2 linked regions of the Parafrankia irregularis genome follow. The protein of the gene in region 2 interacts with the protein of the main gene of each other region in a pairwise test. Links are inferred from orthologs where the notes say so. Each region holds a gene or a part of one and is shown on either strand. Other genes may lie near its edges. The genes, in order: AWX74_RS04235 and rlmB.

Region 1 (10,161 bases), on a different replicon or contig from region 2:
CGCGTACTCGGCCTCCTGCGGCGGCAGCACGCCGGTCTCGGCCAGCCCGACCAGCACTGGTGCGAGCACCTCGTGCAGCCTGGAGACCAGGTCGTCCTGCCCCCGCAGCCGGGCGAGGTAGCCCTGCGCGGAGCGCACGTGCACCGCGGCCCGCCCCCACCGGGCGACCGAGCGGACCCAGACCTCGCAGACCACCTCGAAGTTGCCGAGGTGGTCGTCACCGGTCGACAGGGCCCGGATGTCGGTCACCAGGACGTCGATGAGCTGCAGGTAGTAGACGTCCAGCGCGTCGTGGACGTCTGTGAAGTGCCGGTAGGCGGTCGCCGTCGACACTCCGGCCTCGGCCGCGAGATCCACCAGGCTGAAACGGCGTCCGTTGCGCGCGAGGAGTCGCCCCACCGCGTCGAGAAGGTCACGCCGGCTGGCCAGGAAGTCGCTTCGGGTCCTACGGGACCGGGCCGAGCGCTCAGCCGGAGCCTCTACAAGGTCGACAGCGGTGCTGCTGCGCACGCGCGCCCCTCTCACGGCCACAACTGGCCATCAACGGATCCTCGCGGTCATGACACGGGTGGGCCGCCGCATGCATGAACTTCGCGCCTACGCCGCCAATATAGCGGAACAACTCATCAACTACGGAACGTTGACTGTTTGTCCTTACGGGCCGCTTGCCGCGACACAACCAGCCACGAGGCGGTATGGGGAGCAGGCCTGGACCAGGCATTAACCGGGGGATACGCGATCTTAACATGATCTAGGACACCGAGTGCTGAGCCATGGTTCACCTGCGGTGACAGCCCTCATTCCGGAACTCGTCAGGGATTAACTACCGGCAAGAAGGCCGAATGTTCCCGGAATCACTTTCCCGCTTACCCGAACATGCCCACCCGAAAAGGTGCTACGGCACCGGCGGGCCACCCCGGGCCGCGCGGGCGCCGCCCTGGCGGGCGGCCCGGTTCACCACACCCGAGGGCCTCGACGCCGGTCAGTCCCCCGATCCGGCCGCCGCCGGGCACTCTCAGGACGCCACGGCATGGACTACTTCGTGGGCTCCGCCTCCCGCGGCACGTAGCCCGCGTCGCGCCGCCGCACGCCGCCGCGAGGCGCTTCCTCTCCGCATCGCACGGCGCCCGGCAGGCGCCGACCGGCCCACCGCGGCAGCCGACCACCCGACGTCAACAGGTCGACGACTTTGACCCGGACGAACACAGGCACCAGAGCAGGTCCCCCGCCGAGCGGACGTCCACACGGTCCCGCCGATGGCACCAGCCGGCTAACGCCCGCGGAGGGAGGGGCTGCCTCCGCGGGTTGGGACGAACGTGCAGGTCAGCGCGGCGCCAGGCCGAGCGAAGCCAGACGCTGCGCCCAGTCGGCCCCGGCTGGGCGCAGGCGCACCCGCCGCACCTCGCCCGCCTCGTCACCCGCGGGCCGGCTTATCTCGATCCGCAGATGGGCACCCGCCAGCTGCTCCACCAACCCGGAGCCCCACTCGACGACGGTGACCGACCGTGCGAGGTCGGCGTCCAGGTCGAGATCGTCCACCTCCGCCACCCCGCCCAGCCGATAGGCGTCCACGTGGACCAGCGGCAGACGGCCATCCGGGTGGACTCGGGCCAGGACGAACGTCGGTGAGGTGATCTGCGCCCGAACCCCCAGGCCCGCCGCAAGGCCCTGCACGAAGACCGTCTTCCCGGCACCCAGCGGACCGTCGAGAATGATCAGATCACCGGGCTGCAGCACCGGTGCGAGCCGCGCTCCGATCGCCCGCATGCCGTCAGGATCCTCGGCCACGATCTCCGGGGCGACCGGCGTGGAGGGCGGCTGCGCCGACGTGGCGGATGTGCCGGGCGTGGCGGGCGTGGTCATCGGGTCGGGTCCGTTCCTGGTCGTGGCCCGGCCGGTTCGAGCACGGGCGGTGCGGCGCGGGCGGCGGGCGGCGCACCCCGGGGCGCCTACCGCTCAGGTCACGGGCTCACTTGCCCGGGGACCCGGTGCCGCGGGTACCCGGACACGTTCCACCAGGCCGCGGATGACCTCGTTGGTGACGTCAGGGCATTCCAGCATGATCGCGTGGCCGGGGCCGGACTCGATCCGCAGCTCGGCGTCGGGCAGCAGACGGGCGAGGACACGGCTGTGCTCGACCGGTGTCATGAGATCACCGTCGCCGACCAGGATGACAGTCGGGGTGCCGCGAAGACCCGCCACGGCCGCTACCTTGTCATGGTCGAGGAGGGTGGACATGAACGCCGCCATCACCGGGATCGGTGTGTCCCCGACCATCGTCTCGAGGAACGAGACGACCGACGGCGGCACCTCGGTCGAGCCGAAGGCGATGCGGCGGGTGATCTCCCAGGAGAAGTCACTGCCACGCCGACGCGCCCGCTCGAACAGCACGGGCGCGCGCTGCATGCCACCCAGCAGTGGCGGCAGCACCCGATGGACCCCTCCGGCAAGCAGTGACGGCACGCCGAAGGTCAGCCGGGGCAGCTCGCCCGCGCTGGTCGACAGCAGCGCCACCCCCACCACCCTGTCCCGGAACAGCTCGGGATGGGTGCCCGCCAACGCCATGATCGTCATACCGCCCATGGAGTGGCCGATCAGCACGATCGGCCCCGTGGGAACCCGCTCGGTCAGCACCTGGTGCAGGTCGGCGGCGAGCTGGTCGATGGTGCAGTTGCCTGCCTCGGACGGCCCGGAGCGCCCATGTGCCCGCTGGTCGTAGAACACCATCGGCCCCAGATCCCGCAGCGCACGGTGCTGGAACACCCACGAGTCGCTGTTCACGCAGAAGCCGTGGACGAAGACCAGGGTCGGCGCACCGGCGTCGTCCGCCGCGCTCGGCCGTGGCTCCTGGGTGGTCTCCTCGACGTACAGCGCGACGCCATCCGACGCCGTGACGACCGTCGAGACCCGCCCGCCGATGGGCCCGACGCCGCCATCGTCCGGTAGATCCGGCACGGCGCGATGCCTACGGACCGTGCGCCGCTCGCTGATCAGGCCCGCCGCCAGCACCGCGCCGACGATGCCGGCGGTTCCACCCCGGCGCGCGGCGCGGGATCCCACGACCGCCCCGGCAGCCCGCGCGGCCGCCCGGGCCACGCCACCCGTGACAGCCGGAACCCCGGCCAGCCCGGAGCGGTGGGAACGACCGGGGGCATCGCCGACATCGGTGCCACCGCTCACGGCCGCACACCCACCATCGCCCGCCCACCTCTCCACTCCACCGGGTCCACTCGGCTGGACCCATCCGGCCGGATCAGCCCGCCGGAAGCCGCACGCGCACCCGTCACACATGCACCAATAGCGGCACGACGCACCGGTATGCCCGATGGTGCCATCCCGTCGGGTGTCACGCCACGCGTCCGTCGCGTCGGACACTCCGGGCCGATCCGGCCACGCAGGCCGTCGGCCTGCACAGACGCGCAAGGAGAAGGACCGGCGCGACCCGGCAGAAAGACGACAGAGGATCAACAAGATCCACAAGGACCTGACCCAGATCCTCCGCTAGCGTTGAGCACGTCGGGCCATGCGGTTGTGACCAGGGGAGGCCTCGTGAAGTTGCGGTGGCGCAAGAGCAAGCCGGCCACGTCGCCCGCGTACGGCGGCGGCGCTTTCGAGGTCGATGACGACATCGAGGACGACCTCGGCGAGCTGGGCTCGGGTCTCGGCGATGCGGGAGCGGCGGGCCCCGCCCCGGCCGCGGGCGGGCCGGTCATGCTGACGTTGACGACGCGCGCGGAGATCGAGCAGGCCGCCGAGCGTGCGGCCAACCCGCAGCCGGTCCGTCGCCGGATGGAGCGTGGGATGTTCGGTGGTGCCGCCACCGGCCACTCCCATGGCGGCGATTCCGGCGGTTCCTGCGGCAGCGGCGGCTGCGGCTGCTGACCGGCGGCTACAGCTGCTTGACCGGCGGCTACGGCGGCTGGCGCAGGGAGGCAGCTGCGGCTGCTGACGCAGTCAGTGTCACCGGGGCGGCCAGCGCGCTGTTGAGGCGGCCAGCGCCGCTGGTGCCGCCGATAGCTGTGCGTGGGCTGCGATCCGGTCTGCCCGCCGGGCCGGATCAGCCTCCGGTGTAGACCCGTGGGACTCGAGCGCCGACCCGGGTGACGATCTCGTAGTTGATGGTGCCGAGCGCACGGGCCCAGTCGTCAGAGGTCGGCTCACCGTGGTGGCCCGGCCCGAAAAGCACGACGTCGTCGCCGGCTGCCACCGGGTCGACGCCGACATCCACCACGAACTGGTCCATGCACACGGTGCCGGCGATGCGGCGGCGCCGCCCACCGATCAGAACCTCGGCCGTGTTGGTCGCCGCGCGGGGGATCCCGTCGGCATAGCCGAGGGGGACGACGGCGAGGTTGGTCTCGGAACGCGTCGTGTACCGGTGCGCGTAGGAGACCCCTGTCCCCTCCGGGACCCGCTTCACCAGCGCGGTTGTGGCCCGAAGGGTCATCGCGGGGCGCAGCCCGAACGCCGAGGGCGGCCCGACCTCGGGCCCGGGCGACAGGCCGTACACCGAAACGCCCGGGCGGACCATGTCGAAATGTGCCTCCGGGGTGATCAGCGTCGCCGCCGAGTTAGCCAGATGCCGGATCTGTGGGTTCAGGCCGGCCTTGCGCGCCACGTCCACCGCGTCACCGAACCGACCGATCTGCGACTGGACGGTCGGGTTGCCGGGATCGTCGGCGAAGGCGAAGTGGCTCCAGACCCCGACGACGTCGAGGAGCCCCTCCCCTTCCAGGGCCGCGGCCGTATCGCACAGGTTCGGCCAGTCCTCCGCGGTGGCACCGGCGCGCCCGAGACCCGTGTCGACCTTCAGGTGCACTCGTGCGGCTCTGCCGACCTGCCGCGCGGCTGCGGCAAGCTCGGCGAGTGCCCAGGTCGCCGACGCGGACAGGTCGATGTCGGCAGCGAGCCCGGCGGCCAGCCGCTCACCCGGGGCGGCCAGCCAGGAGAAGATCGGGGCGTTGATCCCGGCGGCGCGCAGGCCCAGCGCCTCCTCCAGGAACGCGGTGCCCAGCCAGCCCGCACCGGCGTCCAGCGCTGCCCGCGCGCAGGGCACCATGCCGTGGCCGTAACCGTCCGCCTTGACCACGGCCATGGTCGTTGCGTTGCGTGCCCGGGCTACCAGCGCCGCCACCGAATCGCGAACAGCGTCAAGATCGATGGCCGCGTACGCGCGCGGCAGGTGCGACTGGCTCACGCCTCGACGCTAGCAAGCAGGTCCCCGATGGCCACTGTGAGCAGTGCCGGAATGTCGCTGGCAGCCAGCGGGCGCGGGCCCCGCCCGGCCGCGAGGCCATGCAGGTGGGCGCCCGCCGCGGCCGCCCACACCGGTGCCAGACCCGCGGCCAGCAGGGATCCGGTCAGCCCGGTGAGGACGTCGCCGGACCCGGCCGTTCCCAGCCACGGCGTGCCGGTCAGGTTGACGAACGACTCGCCGCCGACGCCGGCGACGATGGTTCGGTCCCCTTTGAGCAGCACCGTCGCACCAAGCTCGGCGGCTGCCCGGCGAACGGTGCCCAGCCGATCCGCGGCCAGGCGGGCCGGCACAGCGGAGGCGTCCCAGCCAAGGGCGGTGGCGACCAGGCGGGCGAATTCGCCCTCGTGCGGCGTCAGGACAACCTCGTTCGTCCCGTCCTGGGCGGTTCGCTCCCGCAGCAGGGTGGGCCGGGCGGCGACAACGGCGGCGAGTGGCTCCAAAGCGCCGGCGTCGGCCAGCAGCGGGACGTCGGTGCGCTCCAGCAGTGCGGTCACGAGCCGTCCCGTGGTCTCGTCCGCCGGCAGGCCTGGCCCGATCGCCCACGCCTGGACCCTGCCCACACCGAGCGCCGCGTCGGCGTCCCCGGGCTCGATCACCGTCACCACCGCCTCGGGGTGCGCGCGCAGGACGTGATCGGCGGCCCGCGCCTGCGCTGCCACCCGGAGGTAGCCCGCTCCCCCGCGCAACGCTCCACCGACGGCCAGCACGGCCGCGCCGGGATAGCGGTCGCTGCCGCCGACGAGCCCGAGGACGCCCCGGGTGTACTTCGAATCGGTGGCCAGCGGCACTGGAAGCAGCCGGGCCACGTCACCGTCCCGCAACGCGCGCAGATCGGCGGCGGGCAGCGTCAGCCCGATGTCGACCAGCTCGACCTGGCCCGTGTGCGTCGCGCCGGGTCCCACCAGCAGACCACGCTTGTAGGTGCCGAAGGTGACCGTGCTGCTGGCCCGCACGGCGCCGTCAGCCACCGCGCCGGTGTCGGCGTCGACACCGCTGGGCACGTCGACGGCAACCGTGCGCGCGGTGGGTGTCAGGCGGGTGAGCGCCGCGTACGGATCGCGTAGCGCGCCCCGGCCGCCGATACCCAGCAGGCCGTCCAGCACGATGTCCGCCGAGGCGAGCAGCTCCGCGGCCCGGTCACCGCCCAGCCCGTCAGGGCTCGCACCACCGCGGGAAGGGCCACCGCGGGAATCGCCAGCACGCGAACCGCCACCGCGCGAACCAGCAGCACCCGAACCAGCAACATCCGAAGCGGCGGCGTCCGAACCAGCACCGCGTGGGCCGGACTCGGGTGGACCGGTGCGGTACAGGCGGCCACCCGCGGCGAGCAGGGCGGCCGTGCCCTCGGGATGGGTCCGTCCCGGTGCCAGTGCCTGGACAACCGCGCCCCGCGCGGCGAGCCGGGCACCGGCCCACAGCGCGTCGCCACCGTTGTCGCCGCCACCGGCGAGGACGACGACCCGGGCCCCGTACACCCGGCCCAGGCGCCGGCCGACATGGGCCACCAATCCGGACACAGCCCGTTGCATGAGGGCACCTGCGGGCAGCGTGGCAAGCAGCGGTGCCTCCGCGGCCCGCACATCGGCGACGGTGTGCGCTTCGAGCATGGCGCCATGCTCCCGCCTCGGGCACGCCCCCCGCACGCCCGGGCGGTCGTACGGGTGCGGCGACCCGCCCGGCGGCAGGGCAGCGGAGTCGGCGCGGGCGACCCGGTTTCGCGGGCTGCGCTCAGGCAGCCCCGTGCTGACGGCCGTGCCAGGCCACGGTGGCTTCCCAGAGCGCGTCGGCGACGGCGTCGCTCTCGTCTGCGGCGTCGAGGAGTGTCTCGACCAGCTCGGCCCGCGGAACGCGGCTCAGGAAGACCCTGATGGCCGCGTGCACGGGATCGTCGGCGAAGAGCTCCTCACCGTGGCCTTCCTCGTCGTCATCGTCGTCGTCGGCCATTCCGGCCGACCCGGTGGCAACCAGGGCGACCGCTACGGCATGGCGACAGAACACGCCGCCCGCGCTGTCGGAGCACGTACAGGTCGAGCCTGGGCCATCGTCGCCAGCCACCAGGCTGACCTGCTGGTGACCGTCGTCATCGACGGTGCCCGACGCGTTGGTGGGACGGATCCGGAGCTGCTCCACCCGGCCGAGCAGAGCAAGGCTGACGCCTTCCATGAAGACGGCCGTGCCGGCCCGCTGGGCACAGGCACGTTCCTCGAAGGCGGCCTCGAGCGGGGTGACCGCACCCTCGCCGTGGCCGTCACCCTCGGAAGCCGAAATGATCATTCTCTAATCCTACGGAACCGACGCGCGTGCGCGCCGGCCAGGTGGGAGACGGTCTTGCCAGGCGTCCGATCGCGATATATCGTGAGCTTACGCGAGACTACGCGACCCAAGATCAAGGAGATCATGATGAGTTCGTACGCGATTCCAGGATGGGAAGCCGGCTGGGAGGGTTGGCGCAGGTTCGGCGCCTCCCGGCTGATCGACGCCGCCTACCAGGCGGCCTTCACCGAAACGAACTGCGACCCCACCCGTGAGCGCCACAGCCGTATGCACGGCGGCCCCGGGCCACGCGACCGAGGTGACCGTGGCGGGCATGGCGGCCGCGGCGGCCGCGGTGGGCGAGGCGGCGCAGGCGGGCCGTTCGGTCCCGGCGGACCGGGCGGGCCCGGGGGCGGCTGGCCGTTCGGCCGCGGTTTTCCGCCCGGCCCCGGCTTCGGCCGCGGGGCACGGGTTGGCCGCGGCGACGTCCGCGAGGCCCTGCTCGCACTGCTCGCCGAGGAGCCCATGCACGGGTACCAGATGATCGGCGAGCTCGCGAACCGCAGCGGTGGCATGTGGCGGCCGAGCCCCGGTTCGGTCTACCCCGTGCTGTCGATGCTCGCCGACGAGGGCCTGGTCCGCGCCGAGGAGCGGGACGGGCGCCGGGTGTTCCACCTCACCGACGCGGGCCGGGCCCACGTCGAGGCCCGTGGCGACGTGCCCAAGCCGTGGGAGACCGCGGCGGCGAGCGCCAACGACGACGTGTCCGCGCTGCGGAACCTGGCCTTCGGGGTCGGCGCGGCGGTGGTGCAGGTCGCCCAGGCCGGCGATGCCAGCCAGATCGCCGCGGCCCGGGAGCTGCTCACCGAGACCCGTCGGAACCTGTACCGCATCCTCGCCGGGGAACCGGCCGGCCCCGAGGCGGCAACGCAGACCGACGGTGACGCGGGCACGACCGGCACCGCACAGTCCGGCTCGACCGACAGCGACGGCGACGGGAACCCGTCCGATCGGCCCACGAAGGATCTGAGCTGACCGTTCGACGGCGTCGTCACCAGGCGGCGCCCGAAAGCCGGCTCGGTACCGGAGCGGAATCGCGAGCCCCGCGTCCGCTCCGGTACCGCGAGCCCCGGGCGTGCCCCGGCCACGGCCGGGGCACGGTCCTACTCGACCGTGACGGACTTCGCCAGGTTGCGCGGCTGGTCGACGTCCAGGCCCCGGGCAAGCGCCAGCTCGCAGGCGAAGACCTGCAGCGGCAGGGTCGTGACCAGCGGCGCGAACAGCGAGGACGTCGCCGGCACCCGGATCAGATGATCAGCGTAGGGCTCGACATCGGTGTCGCCGTCCTCGGCGATCACGATCGTGCGCGCTCCGCGGGCCCGGACCTCCTGGATGTTCGACACCACCTTGCCGTGCAGGTTCGCCCGGCCCCGGGGTGAGGGCACCACCACCACGACGGGCAGCCCGGGCTCGATGAGCGCGATGGGGCCGTGCTTCAGCTCGCCCGCCGGGAACCCCTCGGCATGCATGTAGGCCAGTTCCTTGAGCTTGAGCGCGCCCTCGAGGGCGACCGGGTAGCCGACATGGCGGCCGAGGAAGAGCACCGCCTTCGCGTCTGCCAGGCTGCGGGCGAGCTCGCGTACCGGCTCGACCGTCCCCAGGGTGCGGCGCACCAGCTCCGGCATGCGCTGTAGCCGCTCCACATAGGCCGCGACCTCGTCGCCGTACAGGACGCCCCTGGTCTGGGCCAGGAACAGACCGACGAGCAGGCAGGCCGCGACCTGCCCCAGGAACGTCTTCGTCGCCGCGACACCGACCTCGGGGCCACAGCGGGTGTACAGGACGGCGTCCGACTCCCGCGGGATCGTCGAGCCGTTGGTGTTGCAGATCGCCAGCACCCGGGCCTTCTGCTCGCGGGCGTGCTTGACCGCCATCAGGGTGTCAAGCGTCTCCCCGCTCTGGCTGATCGCGATGACGAGGGTCGACCGGTCGAGCACCGGATCCCGGTAGCGGAACTCCGAGGCCATCTCGACCTCGCAGGGCAGCCGCGTCCAGTGCTCGATGGCGTACTTGGCGATCAGCCCGGCGTGGTAGGCCGTCCCGCAGGCAACGATGAAGACCTTGTCGATGTCGCGAAAGTCCTGGTCGGAGAGACGCTCCTCGTCCAGGACGATCGCGCCCTCGTTGGAAAGCCGCCCGCGCAGGGTGTCAGCGAGCGCCTCGGGCTGCTCGCTGATCTCCTTGAGCATGAAGTACGGGAAGCCGCCCTTCTCCGCCGCGCTCGCGTCCCAGTCGACGTGATACCGACGGCCCTCGACCGGGGTGCCGTCGAAGTCGTAGACGGTCACACCGTCCGGACGGGCCTCGACGACCTGGTCCTGACCGATCTCCAGCGCCTCCCGGGTGTGCGCGATGAACGCGGAGACATCGCTGGCCAGGAAGGCCTCCCCGACACCGAGGCCGACGACGAGCGGACTGTTACGGCGCGCCCCGACCACCACGCCGGGATGGTCCTGATGCAGGACGACCAGCGTGAAGGCGCCCCTCAGCCGGCGGCACACCACCCGCAGGGCCTCGGTGACCGGGTGCGCCGACGCGACCCGCTGCCCGGACCCCGACGACGACGCCGACACCGGCGATACCGGCGACAC
Region 2 (10,229 bases):
GATCCGGGTGCCGGTTCGGTCATACCGGGCACAGATCACTGTGCCCGAACATCCACCGCGCTCACTGCGCCCGAACGGTGATCCTCGTCCACGCGCCCACGTAGACACGGTCGCCGTCGCGCAGCGGAATCGCGCGACCGGGCTCGATCGGGTCAGGCTCGTCGTTGAGACGCGTCCCGTTCGTCGAACCGGGGTCCCGCACCGCGTAGGTGCCGTCGGGCATCCGCTCCAGGGTTGCGTGCGCGCGGGAGATGCCCGGGTCCTCGGGTGCGCCCGAGAGGTCGATCTCCGGGTTGATTCCCCGCGACTCGCTGCGCCGGCCGATCAGCATCTGCTGCTCGGTCAGTGGGAAGACCCGCCGCGGGTAGAACTGGGGGAACGGCACACGGTGGTCATCGCCGCTGTCGTAGTACTCGCGCTCCGCCTCGATGACGGCTTCCCACGCTCCGCTCGGCGGGGCGTCATCCCAGTCATGACCGCGGCTGCCGGGACGCCGGTCGTCCGCCAGGCGTGGGTCGCCCATCCGGTCGTCGCGGTGCTGCTCGCCGAACCGTGGGTCGGGCATCCGCGGGTCGGTGCCGTGGCGGCCCTCCGCGCCGCGCCGCGACCCGGCCTGCCGGGACGTGGCACCCGCGTCGTCGAGCGCTGACGGGCCGGCCTGCCCGGGCAGCTGACCGGTGCTGAAGTCGAGCCCGCAGGTCTCGCAGAAGCGCGCGGCCGGGTCGTTGAGCGAACGGCAGTTCGGGCAGGGCGCGTAGCGGTCCGCGGCCCGGTTCCGGCCACCTGGGCCGCCCGGAACCGGTGTGGCGCCACCGCCCGGCCCACCCAGCGGATCCGCGTCGTAGCCGCCTCCGGGCCCGCCGAACGAGCCGTCGCGGTAGCCTCGTCGGCCGTCGGTGTCCGGTGCCGGCCGAGCCGGGTCACCCGCGCCGTATCCGCCGCCCCGGGCCTCGGGGCCGCCGTAGCCGCCGCGGCTCTCCTGCGCGCCGTAGCCGCGGTCGTCGCGTCCACGCGCGAACGCGGGCTCGGGCTCACCACGGCCAACCGCGTAGCCGCGCTCCTCGCGCCCGTAGCCGGGCGGCGTGCGGTCGTCACGGCCGCCGAAACCGCCCTGGTCGTCACGGCCACCGAAGCCGCCCTGGTCGTCACGGCCGCCGAAGCCGGCGCCGCGGTCGTCGCGCTGGTACGGATCGTGCCGTTCCTCGCGTGACCGCTCGCCGCGGCCGTCGGGCCGAGCGCGGTCGTCGGGCGCGTTCCCGTACCCGTCACGGGCGTACGGATCCACCGGATAGCCCCGTGCGGACCGTGGCTCCTCGGCGTAGCCCTCGCGGCCGTAACCGCCGTACGGGTCGCCGCCGCGGCCCTGGCCGCGCGGCGGATCCGCGACACCGGCCGCGTCGCTCGGGGTACGACGGATTCCGAGCGGGTCGTAGCCCGCCTGGGCTCCGCCATTGGCCTGGGGGCCTGAGGGGTCCCGTTCCGGTGCCCGCCGTGCATACGGATCCGCGGAACGCCCGGCAGGCGCGCCGGCCGGATAGGCGGCCCCGCGGCCACCCTCCTCCTGACGGAAACCATAACGATCCTGACCACCCACGATCCGAAGCCCGCACTGATCGCAGTAGTCGGGATCGTGGGACAGGTGCCCCTCCGGGCAGCGTGCGCTCACCTGATCACCTGTTCACCCGGACAGTCCTGGCCGACATCGACGAGTCGCGGACCATCATCTCGTCCATCTTCTCGACGTATTTCTTCAGACGAACCGTACCTGTTGTTGGAATGTCGATGTGAACCACCTCCCGTAGGAGGCAGCGGGTTGCGTCGTTGCCCCGGGCGAGCGCACGCCGAAACACACGCCCACCTGCTGGTCTGGCAGCGGTGTCGCTCCGGTCGGTGACCGGCGGCCCCGACGCGGGCAGCATTGTCAACCTGTCACCCTGGCCGCGACCACGGTGATGTTGTCGTGGCCGCCCTGGTCGATCGCGAAGTCGACGAGGTGGCGCGCGACGTCCAGCGCGGCGGCGTCGGGATCGAGATGGTTCACCAGTGAGGCAAGGACGTCCGGGCGGGACGAGTAGTTCCACAGGCCGTCGCTGCAGACGACCACAGTGGCCGGGGTCTCGATCGGGAAGGCGGCGGTGTGCGGGGTCACGTCCTCGGCATCGCCACCCAGCCAGCGCGTCAGGGTGTGCGCGCGCCGGTGGGTCTCCGCCTCCGAGGCGGGGATCAGCCCGGCCCGCGCGGCCTCGGCCGCCCAGGTGTCGTCCGCGGTGAGCCGCTCACACCAGCGGGGACCCAGGAGGTAGACGCGGCTGTCGCCGACCCACCCGACGGTGACCATCCCCGGGCCGTCCGCCGAGGGCTGGGTGATGATCGCGGCGGCGAAGGTGCAGGACGGGGCCATCCGGCCCTCGGCCGCACTGAGCTGGGCGATGGTGGCCTGGGCGGCTTCCACCGCGGTGTGCAGGGCGGCGTCGGCCTCGTCCGGGCCGAAGCCGCCGGAGATCCGCCGTGGCGCGGTTCGCGGCTCGTCGAACTCGGAGTACTCCTCCAGCACGTCGAGAACCTCGCTCGCGGCGCTTTTCGACGGTTCCTTGTAGGGGACCGCCTCGCCGGGCCCGTGGGCGCGCACAGCGTCCGCGAGGATGGCTGTGGCGGTGGCCGCCGCGGCCGCCGAGGCCTCGCCGGAGCCGGGAGTCGTCGAGACGCCGTCGCACACGACGGCGATGAGCGTGCCGTGGACGATCGCGACGCCCATCGCGTCCTCGTTCGTCGTGTGCCGGACCCCCCGGTCGCAGACGCCGGCCAGCGGCCCCAGATCGATCTCGCGGTGGTCCTCGTCGCCGCCGCTGACCGGTGCTCCGGCGAACGCGAAGCCGCACGCCTCGCAGTACCGTGCGTCGGTGTAGTTGGGCGCGGCACACACCGGGCAACGCATGATCTCGTCGTCGCCGGACTCGTCGCTCGGGGTGCCGTGCTGCGCCAGCAGCATCGTCGCGGCGTCGGAGTCCTCCGGGTAGCCGTCCTCGGTGAATCCGCCGCCGGAGTACCCGGAGCCGGGATAGGCCCCGGCCGGATACGACGACGACTCATACGCGCGCTCGGAGTATTCGCCGTGGTACTCGCTGTCACGATAGGTGCCGGGTTCCGGGGTGTAGCCGGCGCCCGGATACGCATCGCCCGGGTAGCTGTTCTCCGGGTACGAGTTCTCCGGGTAGCCGCCGCCCTCCCCGTAGGAGTTCTCGGAATAGTGCGCGGCCCTGAAACGGCCGGCTGAGTAGCCTTCCGCGGCCGGATCGTCCGGGTGAAACTCCGCCGAGCCATAGCCCTCGGCGTAACCCGCGGTGGGTGCCTCGTCGACGTGATAGCCGCTGGCGTGGCCGGCCTCTTCCGGATATCCGTCGCCAGGATGATGGCCGCCCGGACGAGCCGGAGGGTAGCCGTGCCCCGGGTAGCTGTGCCCGCTACGGGAGTTGAGGTCCATGGTCAGGCCACCGGCCGCTGCAGCGGCCCGCCAGTGACAGCGAGTCTGGGCGGTGTGCGCGGAGCCGTGTGGCGCGGAGCCATGTGGTTAGTGCCTCCTGCCCGTCCTGTGGGGACCGGATATATCACGTCGACCTGCTCAAATCCAAGGACGCCGAGATGAATAGTGGCATGATCCGTCAGATGCGTCGACGCCGATGATCGCGGTGCCCGCCTGGGTGTCAACGTCCGGCCGTCCTGCGTGGATTGTGGGGAGTCCTGTCCGCAGTACGCCCGCCATCCGTGTGCGCTCCGCAAGTGCCGCCACCTCCTGGGCCTTTTGGCTGGTGGGAGGGCTCTTCGGGGCCCTCGGCCAGGCCCGCGGGGCGCGCCGGCGCCCAGCTGGCGCCGGCACCTGCCGCGACCTCGCCGAGCGCCGAGGCCATGTGCGCGGCACCGGTGAACCGGCTCCCCGGGTCGGCGGCGGTGGCACGAAGGAGGAACCGGTGCAGCGGTGCGTGCCGAGCCAGCACCTGGTCGACCTCCTGCGTCGGAAGGGTGTATCGATATGTTGACGTTCGGTGCGGAAAATCGAGTGCCGCGGTGGCCAACAGCCTGCCGAGAGCGTAGAGGTCGGAGCCCACCGACGGGGGGCTCATGGCGAGCTCGGGGGCGTCGAATCCCGCCGTCACGTGGAACGCGCCGAGGTGGCGGCCTGCCGGGCGCAGCGACTGGAGGTCGACCAGCGTGACCTCCTCGCCGTTCCAGACCACGTTGCCCGGCGCCAGGTCGCAGAAGAGATAGCCACGCTCGTGGACGTACCGCAGCGCGGACAGCAGGCGCAGCGCCCCGGCGATCGCAGCCGGCACTGGCAGCGGCGCACTCGTGACGGCTCCGGCCTCCCGCCGGGAGCGGAGCAGCTGCGACAGCGACGGGCCGGCCACGAACCCCATCACCGCGAAATCCGTGCCGCCGTGGCAGACCTCGCCCAGCATCGGGACGATCGCCGGATGCCGCAGCGGTGGGTCGGGCGGCAGGCGCCGCGGCACGCGGCAGGCTCCGTGCCGGCCATCCGGGCGTGACCGCGCGCGCCGAAGGCTCTTCAGCACCACCTGCCGCCCCGCACGGCGGGTGCCGTCGGTGACGCCGGTGTGGCTGGTTCCCGGTGCGGCGGCGTCACCGGCGCGTTCGCCGGCCTCACCCAGGTCGACGGCCAGAAACACCCAGCCGGCCGGCCCGGGGCCGCCCGCGGCGAGGCAGTCGACGACGCGGTAGCCGCCGACGACGTCCCCGGACCGCAGCGGCGGTGAGAAGGAATAAGGCGTCCGGCATCGTGGGCAGAACCCGCTGGTTCGCGACCGCGGGCCGAAGCTCTCCCGGCCGGCGACGCGACCGACGGGGCCGGCGCACACCGGGCAGCGGGCGCCAGCCGCGCCGCGCACCGGGGCTGGGCCGGGGCCCGCCCAGGAGAAGCCGCCCACCTGCCCTCCAGACACGCGCCCGCCCATCCCACTGAGGATAGGTAGCAAGTCGCGGATTCGCGGAGCCTCTCGGTGAACTCGTGGGGTCCACCTGTGCATCGAGCGGTCCGGGACCACTCGATCGGGCCGGCCGTACCGCGCAACCGGTGTCGCCGGCGTCCGACAGCCGTCCGATAGCTGTCAGACAGTCAACGTCTTTCCCGACGTCCATGTCGATTTCGGCGCGCGCATCGCCGTGGGCAGTGCTGGTCGATGTGGGCATTGGTGATGGTGTCCGCCGCGTGGCGTGACACGGCCGGATACCGTTGGGGTACGGCTGTGTCGCGGCTGGCAGCAGGCAGCGCCCGGCACGGTCAGTTGATCAGTTGGCTCGCGGGGCGGGTCGACGGCCCGAACACGCGAGTTACGAGGTGGTCTGTGATGGCCGGTGGCCAGAGCCGGGGTGGCGGCGGAGTCGCCCGTGGCGGGCAGGGAGGCCGGGCCGCGAAGTCGGGTTCCCACCGCAAGGGTGCGGCGATCGGTAGCGGCGGGCAGCGCCGCAAAGGGCTGCAGGGCAAGGGCGCGACACCACCGGCCGAGCAGCGGACCGGTCATCCGGCGCAGCGCCGTGCCGCCGCCGCGGCTGCTGCGGCCGCCCGGGGCGGAGCAAGGCGTCCGAGTGCGCAGGGCCAGGCGGGGTCGTCGGCCGGCTCCGGCTCCGGCGCCGCCGCCGGCGGGAGCGGCGGCACCGGCGCCCACGGCGCGCGGCGCGGCGAGACCGACGAGTTCGTGGTCGGCCGCAACGCGGTGGTCGAGGCGCTGCGGGCAGGGGTGCCGGCGAGCTCCCTGCTGATCGCCGGCGGCCTCGAGTTCGACGAGCGGGTCGCCGACGCCCGCCGCCTCGCCGGCCGTGCCGGTCTCACCGTGGTCGACGTCGGGCGGGTCGAGCTCGACCGGCTCTGCCCGAACGCACCGCACCAGGGGCTCGCGCTCTCCGTCCCGCCTTTCGAGTACGCCCACCCGGATGACGTGCTTGCCGCCACCCAGTCCGCGGCGCCCGGCCTGGTCGTCGCGCTCGACGGCGTCACCGACCCGCGCAACCTCGGTGCCGTCGTCCGTTCGGCGGCGGCGTTCGGCGCGAACGGTGTCGTCGTTCCCGAGCGGCGCGCGGCGGGTATGACCGCGGCGGCGTGGAAGACGTCCGCGGGTGCGGCGGCGAGGCTGCCCGTCGCCCGAGCGGTGAACCTGACCCGTACCCTGCGGTCGTTCGCCGAGTCCGGCCTGTTCATCGTCGGCCTGGCGGCGGACGGGGAGGTCGACATCGACGATCTCCAGGTTGCCGCGGATCCGCTGGTTCTTGTGGTCGGTTCGGAGGGGCGCGGCCTCTCGCGGCTCGTCGGCGAGTGCTGCGACCTGAAGGTCCGGATCCCGATGGCCGGAGCTATGGAGTCGTTGAACGCCGGGGTCGCCACGGGCATCGCGCTCGCTGAGATCGCGCGCCGTCGTCGCCTGGCGGCGCCCGCCCCCTGAACCGGTCCCGCCGCGTTGCCCACGGTGGCCCGCGGTGGCCGGCTGCCCGCAGCAGCCCGCCGCGGTCGGCCCCGCCGTGCGCTGCACCGGCGCGGGGCCCGCTGTGCCGTCGTGGGCTGCGGGCTGCGGGCTGGCGGCGCACCATCGGAAGGGAACGCCGATGCGCGAGCGCTGCCGGCCGGGAGGTGTACGCCGTGAACGATGTTGTGACCGGCGGGGGGTGGGAGGTGCCAGTGGGCTCCGGACCGCCCGGGAAGGCTGACGACCGCGCATCCGGTGGGCACCCGGGTCCGGAAGGCCCGCAGACGCGGGATCACAACGACGAGATGAGGCGCGTCCTCGACCTCGCGCGTCGTCATCTGCGGACCGATGTCGCCTGGCTGGCCAGGTTCAGCGGCGACCACCAGGTCATCGATCTCGTCGCGGGCGACGGTGACCTGGTCGAGAGCCTGGTCGGGTACCGGGTCGACAAGGAGCAGACCTACTGCGCCCGAGTGCTGGACGGCCGTCTTCCCGCGGTGGTGCCCGACGCTCGAGCGGACAGCCGCACGGCCAACCTGCCGGTCACGCGTGATCTGGGCATCGGGTCCTATGTCGGCACACCTGTCCACCTGGACAACGGCGAGCTCTACGGCATGCTGTGCGCGCTGGGCACCGAGCCGGACCCGAACCTGGGCGAGCGGGACGTCCGTTTCCTGAGCCTGCTGGCCGACGTCCTCACCGACACGGTTTCCGCGATCCACCGCGGCCACGCCGATGACGATCATGTCCGGTCCGTGATCGGGGAGATCATCGATTCCGGTGGGCCGACGATGGTCTTCCAGGCGATGTTCGACCTGCCGACGCATGGGATCGTCGGTGCGGAGGCGCTGGCGCGCTTCCCCCGGTTCCCATCGCCTGACGGCCTGCGGACCGCGCCGGGAAGTGGGTCCAGCGGCGATCCCGGTGGGCGGCGCGACGACGGCGTCCTGTCGCCGGCCCATTGGTTCGAGCAGGCGACGTCGGTCGGCCTGGGCATCGATCTGGAGCTGGCGGCGATCCGTGCGGCCCTGGCGGAGCTGCCGCGCTTCCCACGCGGTCTGGCGCTCTCGGTGAACGCGTCGCCCGCGACCATCGCGTCCGGGCGGCTCATCGAGCTGATCGACGGCCCCAGCGCCGACCAGGTGGTCGTCGAGATCGCCGAGCGCGAGGGCAACCACGAGCTGCCGACGACGCTCGACCGCCTGCTGGAGCTGCGTGACCTCGGGACCCGGATCGCGGTGGACAACGTGGGCGTCGCCTATGCGAGCCTGCGGAGAATGGTGCAGTTCCTGCCGGACGTCGTGAAGATGGACCGCTGGCTTTCGATGAATGTCGGTTCCGACGCGGCCCGCCGGGCGCTGGTCGAGGCGCTTGTCCACTTCAGCCGGCAGATCGGTGCGACGCTGGTCGCCGAGGGTATCGAGACCGCGGACGAGCTGCGGGTGCTGTCCGCCGCCGGTGTGGACCAGGGGCAGGGCGAGTTCCTCAGCCCACCTGGACCGCTGCCACTTCCCGCCCATGGCCGCTGCGTGGCCGTGAAACACAGCCGACTGGCCGCCACGGCGATGACCTGAACGACGCCCACGGATTTCGGGAAATGCGAACTATCTGAAGAGCGGTACCTGCTTCGTCGGTTTCCGGCTTCTGTGGGGCGTGCGGCCGTGCCGCGCAGCGCCAGCATTCATGCCAATCGCGACAAGTCGGGCACCGAGTCGCTTGACGAACCGCAGGAAATGAGGATTTCGGTTGCTGCGGGCGCCAAAATCCGCACTTCTTGCTTGGGGGAAGTGGTGGCGGTGGTGGCGGCAGATCTTGGCTGGCGTGTGCAGGAAGACGTGGTAACTCTGGTTTCTGATGGGTCGAGATAATTGTCCCGGTGTGGTCTTTCGGAATTGTGATGGCTCTGCCGGCTTTTGTCATTGCCAGCGGAGGAGGTGCCCCTGCACAGTGTGGGCGTGAATATCTCGCGAAGGAATGGACGGACTTCTCGTGCGGCCCGCGCGACCCGGGCGGCCCGCGCGGCACCGTCACGGCCCGGCCGGCGCCGCCGGCGGATCCTGCTGGTTCCGGCGCTGATCAGTGGGTATGCCTGCCTCGCCGCCTGTCTGGAGCCGGCGGGCGGTCGGGCGCCGGGCGGTCAGAACGAGGGCTGGGAGATCACGGTCTACTACACGGCGGTGGAGAGATTTCACGAGGGGACGCCGCCGACCGTGGTCCGTGGCTGCCGCCAACGGGAGTGCTCCTTCGGTACCGATCTGCTCGGCACCTTTCCCGCCGGTTTCGTCCAGGCGGTGCGCGACGAGGGGACCGGTCGGATCACCAGTGCGCCACTCGCCGGATCCATGCTCAACTGGTCCTACGACACCGGATTCTGGCTGGACGACATTCCAAGCGACACCGCCGGCCGGGCACTGGTGCCGTTCCGAAGTGCCGCCGCCGATTCCTCCGTGCTGCCGGCCGGCACCACGTTCGTGATCGAGGAATGTGGTGTCGAGGAGGACGGATCCGAGATTGACCCGAGTGCGTGCGAGGTGTTGCGACGGACTTCCTGGGAGATCCGTGACGAGTTCACACCCGGGCTCGGCGGTGAACAGCATCTGGACCTGTACATCGGCGAGGAGAACATCCCGGACTTCACCGAGAAAAGCCCGCTCTATCTGACCGGAATCGGCGCGGGAATCCGTGTCACGGAGCCGCGGCAATCGCAGTAGAACACCAGGAGGCGCTGTAGCGGTGGCGGGCCGGCACGGGCACGGGAGCCCAGGGGAGCTCCCGTGCCCTGCCAGCGGTCCAGCGGTCCAGCGGTCCAGCGGTCCAGCGGATCAGACGGTCCGGCGGACCGGCCGGCCGGCCGGGATCAGACCGCGGAAGCGGCGATGAAGGTGTACCCGAGGGCCTTCACGCCCTCGACCGTCTGCCGCAGATAGTCGACCCCCAGATACGGGTGGTAGAACATGCTCGCGAAGCCGTCCCGGACGATCAGGTTGCGGCGCGCCGCGTCGACGAGGTCGGCGGGTAGTCGGGCGGGGTGGTTGTTGAACGCCTCCGGCTCCACGTTGCCGATGTTCTCCGGAATGATGAACGAACCGTAGATGTCGGTGACCGGGTAGGGGAAGAACTGGCCGCCGAACTTCGTGTGGTCGATGGTGCCGCCGGCCAGCTGGTTGCGGAAGTACAGCCCGCGGTCGTAGCGGCGCGGGAACTTCGCCTTCGCCGCGGCGTAGTCCGGCGCGGAGGCCGCGTAGTGCGGGAACTCGAAGACCGTCGGCACCGACAGCCCGGCGGCGGTGAACGCGGCGGCGGACCCGTCCATCCGGCCGGCGGCCCAGCTCTGGCTGTCACCGGGTACGGGGCCGTCGTAGACCACGTTGTCCTGGGCGTCGACATGGGCGCGGAAGAACTCGAAGTCGTCTGCGCTCGCACCGGAGTAGGGATTGGCGACGTTCGAGAACTGGTGCGTCCAGCCGTGCATGATCAGGGTTCCGCCGCGCTGGGTCATGTAGCGCAGTGCGGTGACGACGTCCGGGCGTGACGCGAGGGTGTAGTCCTGCGCCACGCCGTTGTTGTAGGTGCCGTTCGCGTCGACGTAGCGCGGGTAGACGGCGACCGAGAACGGAACGTTCACCGAGGAGAGGTAGTCGGCGATCGCGCGCAGCTCGGCCGGATCCGCGTCGGGCCCGACGTCCTCGATGCGCACCAGTGCCCGATGCCGGGTTGCTGTCTGCGGGGCCAGCGCGTCGAACAGGATGTCGGCGAAGG

Evidence for each region.
Region 1: the proteins of rlmB (region 2) and AWX74_RS04235 interact in binary tests that used the Escherichia coli proteins (3 or more experiments, as listed by UniProt). The link is inferred for Parafrankia irregularis from one-to-one orthologs.

The regions. Positions count from the first base shown.
Region 1 is NZ_FAOZ01000002.1:373,379-383,539, reverse strand. What follows is about bases 4,530-7,368. They hold AWX74_RS04235 (NAD(P)H-hydrate dehydratase), read right to left. Parts: upstream 6,865-7,368; coding sequence 5,194-6,864; downstream 4,530-5,193. Other genes in these bases: AWX74_RS04230 (SWIM zinc finger family protein), read right to left, coding at 6,986-7,368; alr (alanine racemase), read right to left, coding at 4,530-5,197. Outside these bases: AWX74_RS04260 (TetR/AcrR family transcriptional regulator), read right to left, coding at 1-510; tRNA (adenosine(37)-N6)-threonylcarbamoyltransferase complex ATPase subunit type 1 TsaE, read right to left, coding at 1,324-1,767; AWX74_RS04250 (alpha/beta fold hydrolase), read right to left, coding at 1,957-3,180; AWX74_RS04245 (hypothetical protein), read left to right, coding at 3,550-3,882; more of alr, read right to left, coding at 4,058-4,529; more of AWX74_RS04230, read right to left, coding at 7,369-7,531; AWX74_RS04225 (PadR family transcriptional regulator), read left to right, coding at 7,658-8,545; glmS (glutamine--fructose-6-phosphate transaminase (isomerizing)), read right to left, coding at 8,674-10,161. UniProt on the Escherichia coli protein: Bifunctional enzyme that catalyzes the epimerization of the S- and R-forms of NAD(P)HX and the dehydration of the S-form of NAD(P)HX at the expense of ADP, which is converted to AMP.
Region 2 is NZ_FAOZ01000019.1:114,735-124,963, forward strand. The notes cover bases 4,498-7,404. They hold rlmB (23S rRNA (guanosine(2251)-2'-O)-methyltransferase RlmB), read left to right. Parts: upstream 4,498-5,360; coding sequence 5,361-6,449; downstream 6,450-7,404. Other genes in these bases: AWX74_RS24800 (protein kinase domain-containing protein), read right to left, coding at 4,498-4,955; AWX74_RS24810 (sensor domain-containing phosphodiesterase), read left to right, coding at 6,644-7,404. Also shown: AWX74_RS24785 (FHA domain-containing protein), read right to left, coding at 62-1,666; AWX74_RS24790 (hypothetical protein), read right to left, coding at 1,671-1,919; AWX74_RS24795 (PP2C family protein-serine/threonine phosphatase), read right to left, coding at 1,922-3,481; more of AWX74_RS24800, read right to left, coding at 3,702-4,497; more of AWX74_RS24810, read left to right, coding at 7,405-8,044; AWX74_RS24815 (RlpA-like double-psi beta-barrel domain-containing protein), read left to right, coding at 8,426-9,181; AWX74_RS24820 (DUF2334 domain-containing protein), read right to left, coding at 9,328-10,229. UniProt on the Escherichia coli protein: Specifically methylates the ribose of guanosine 2251 in 23S rRNA.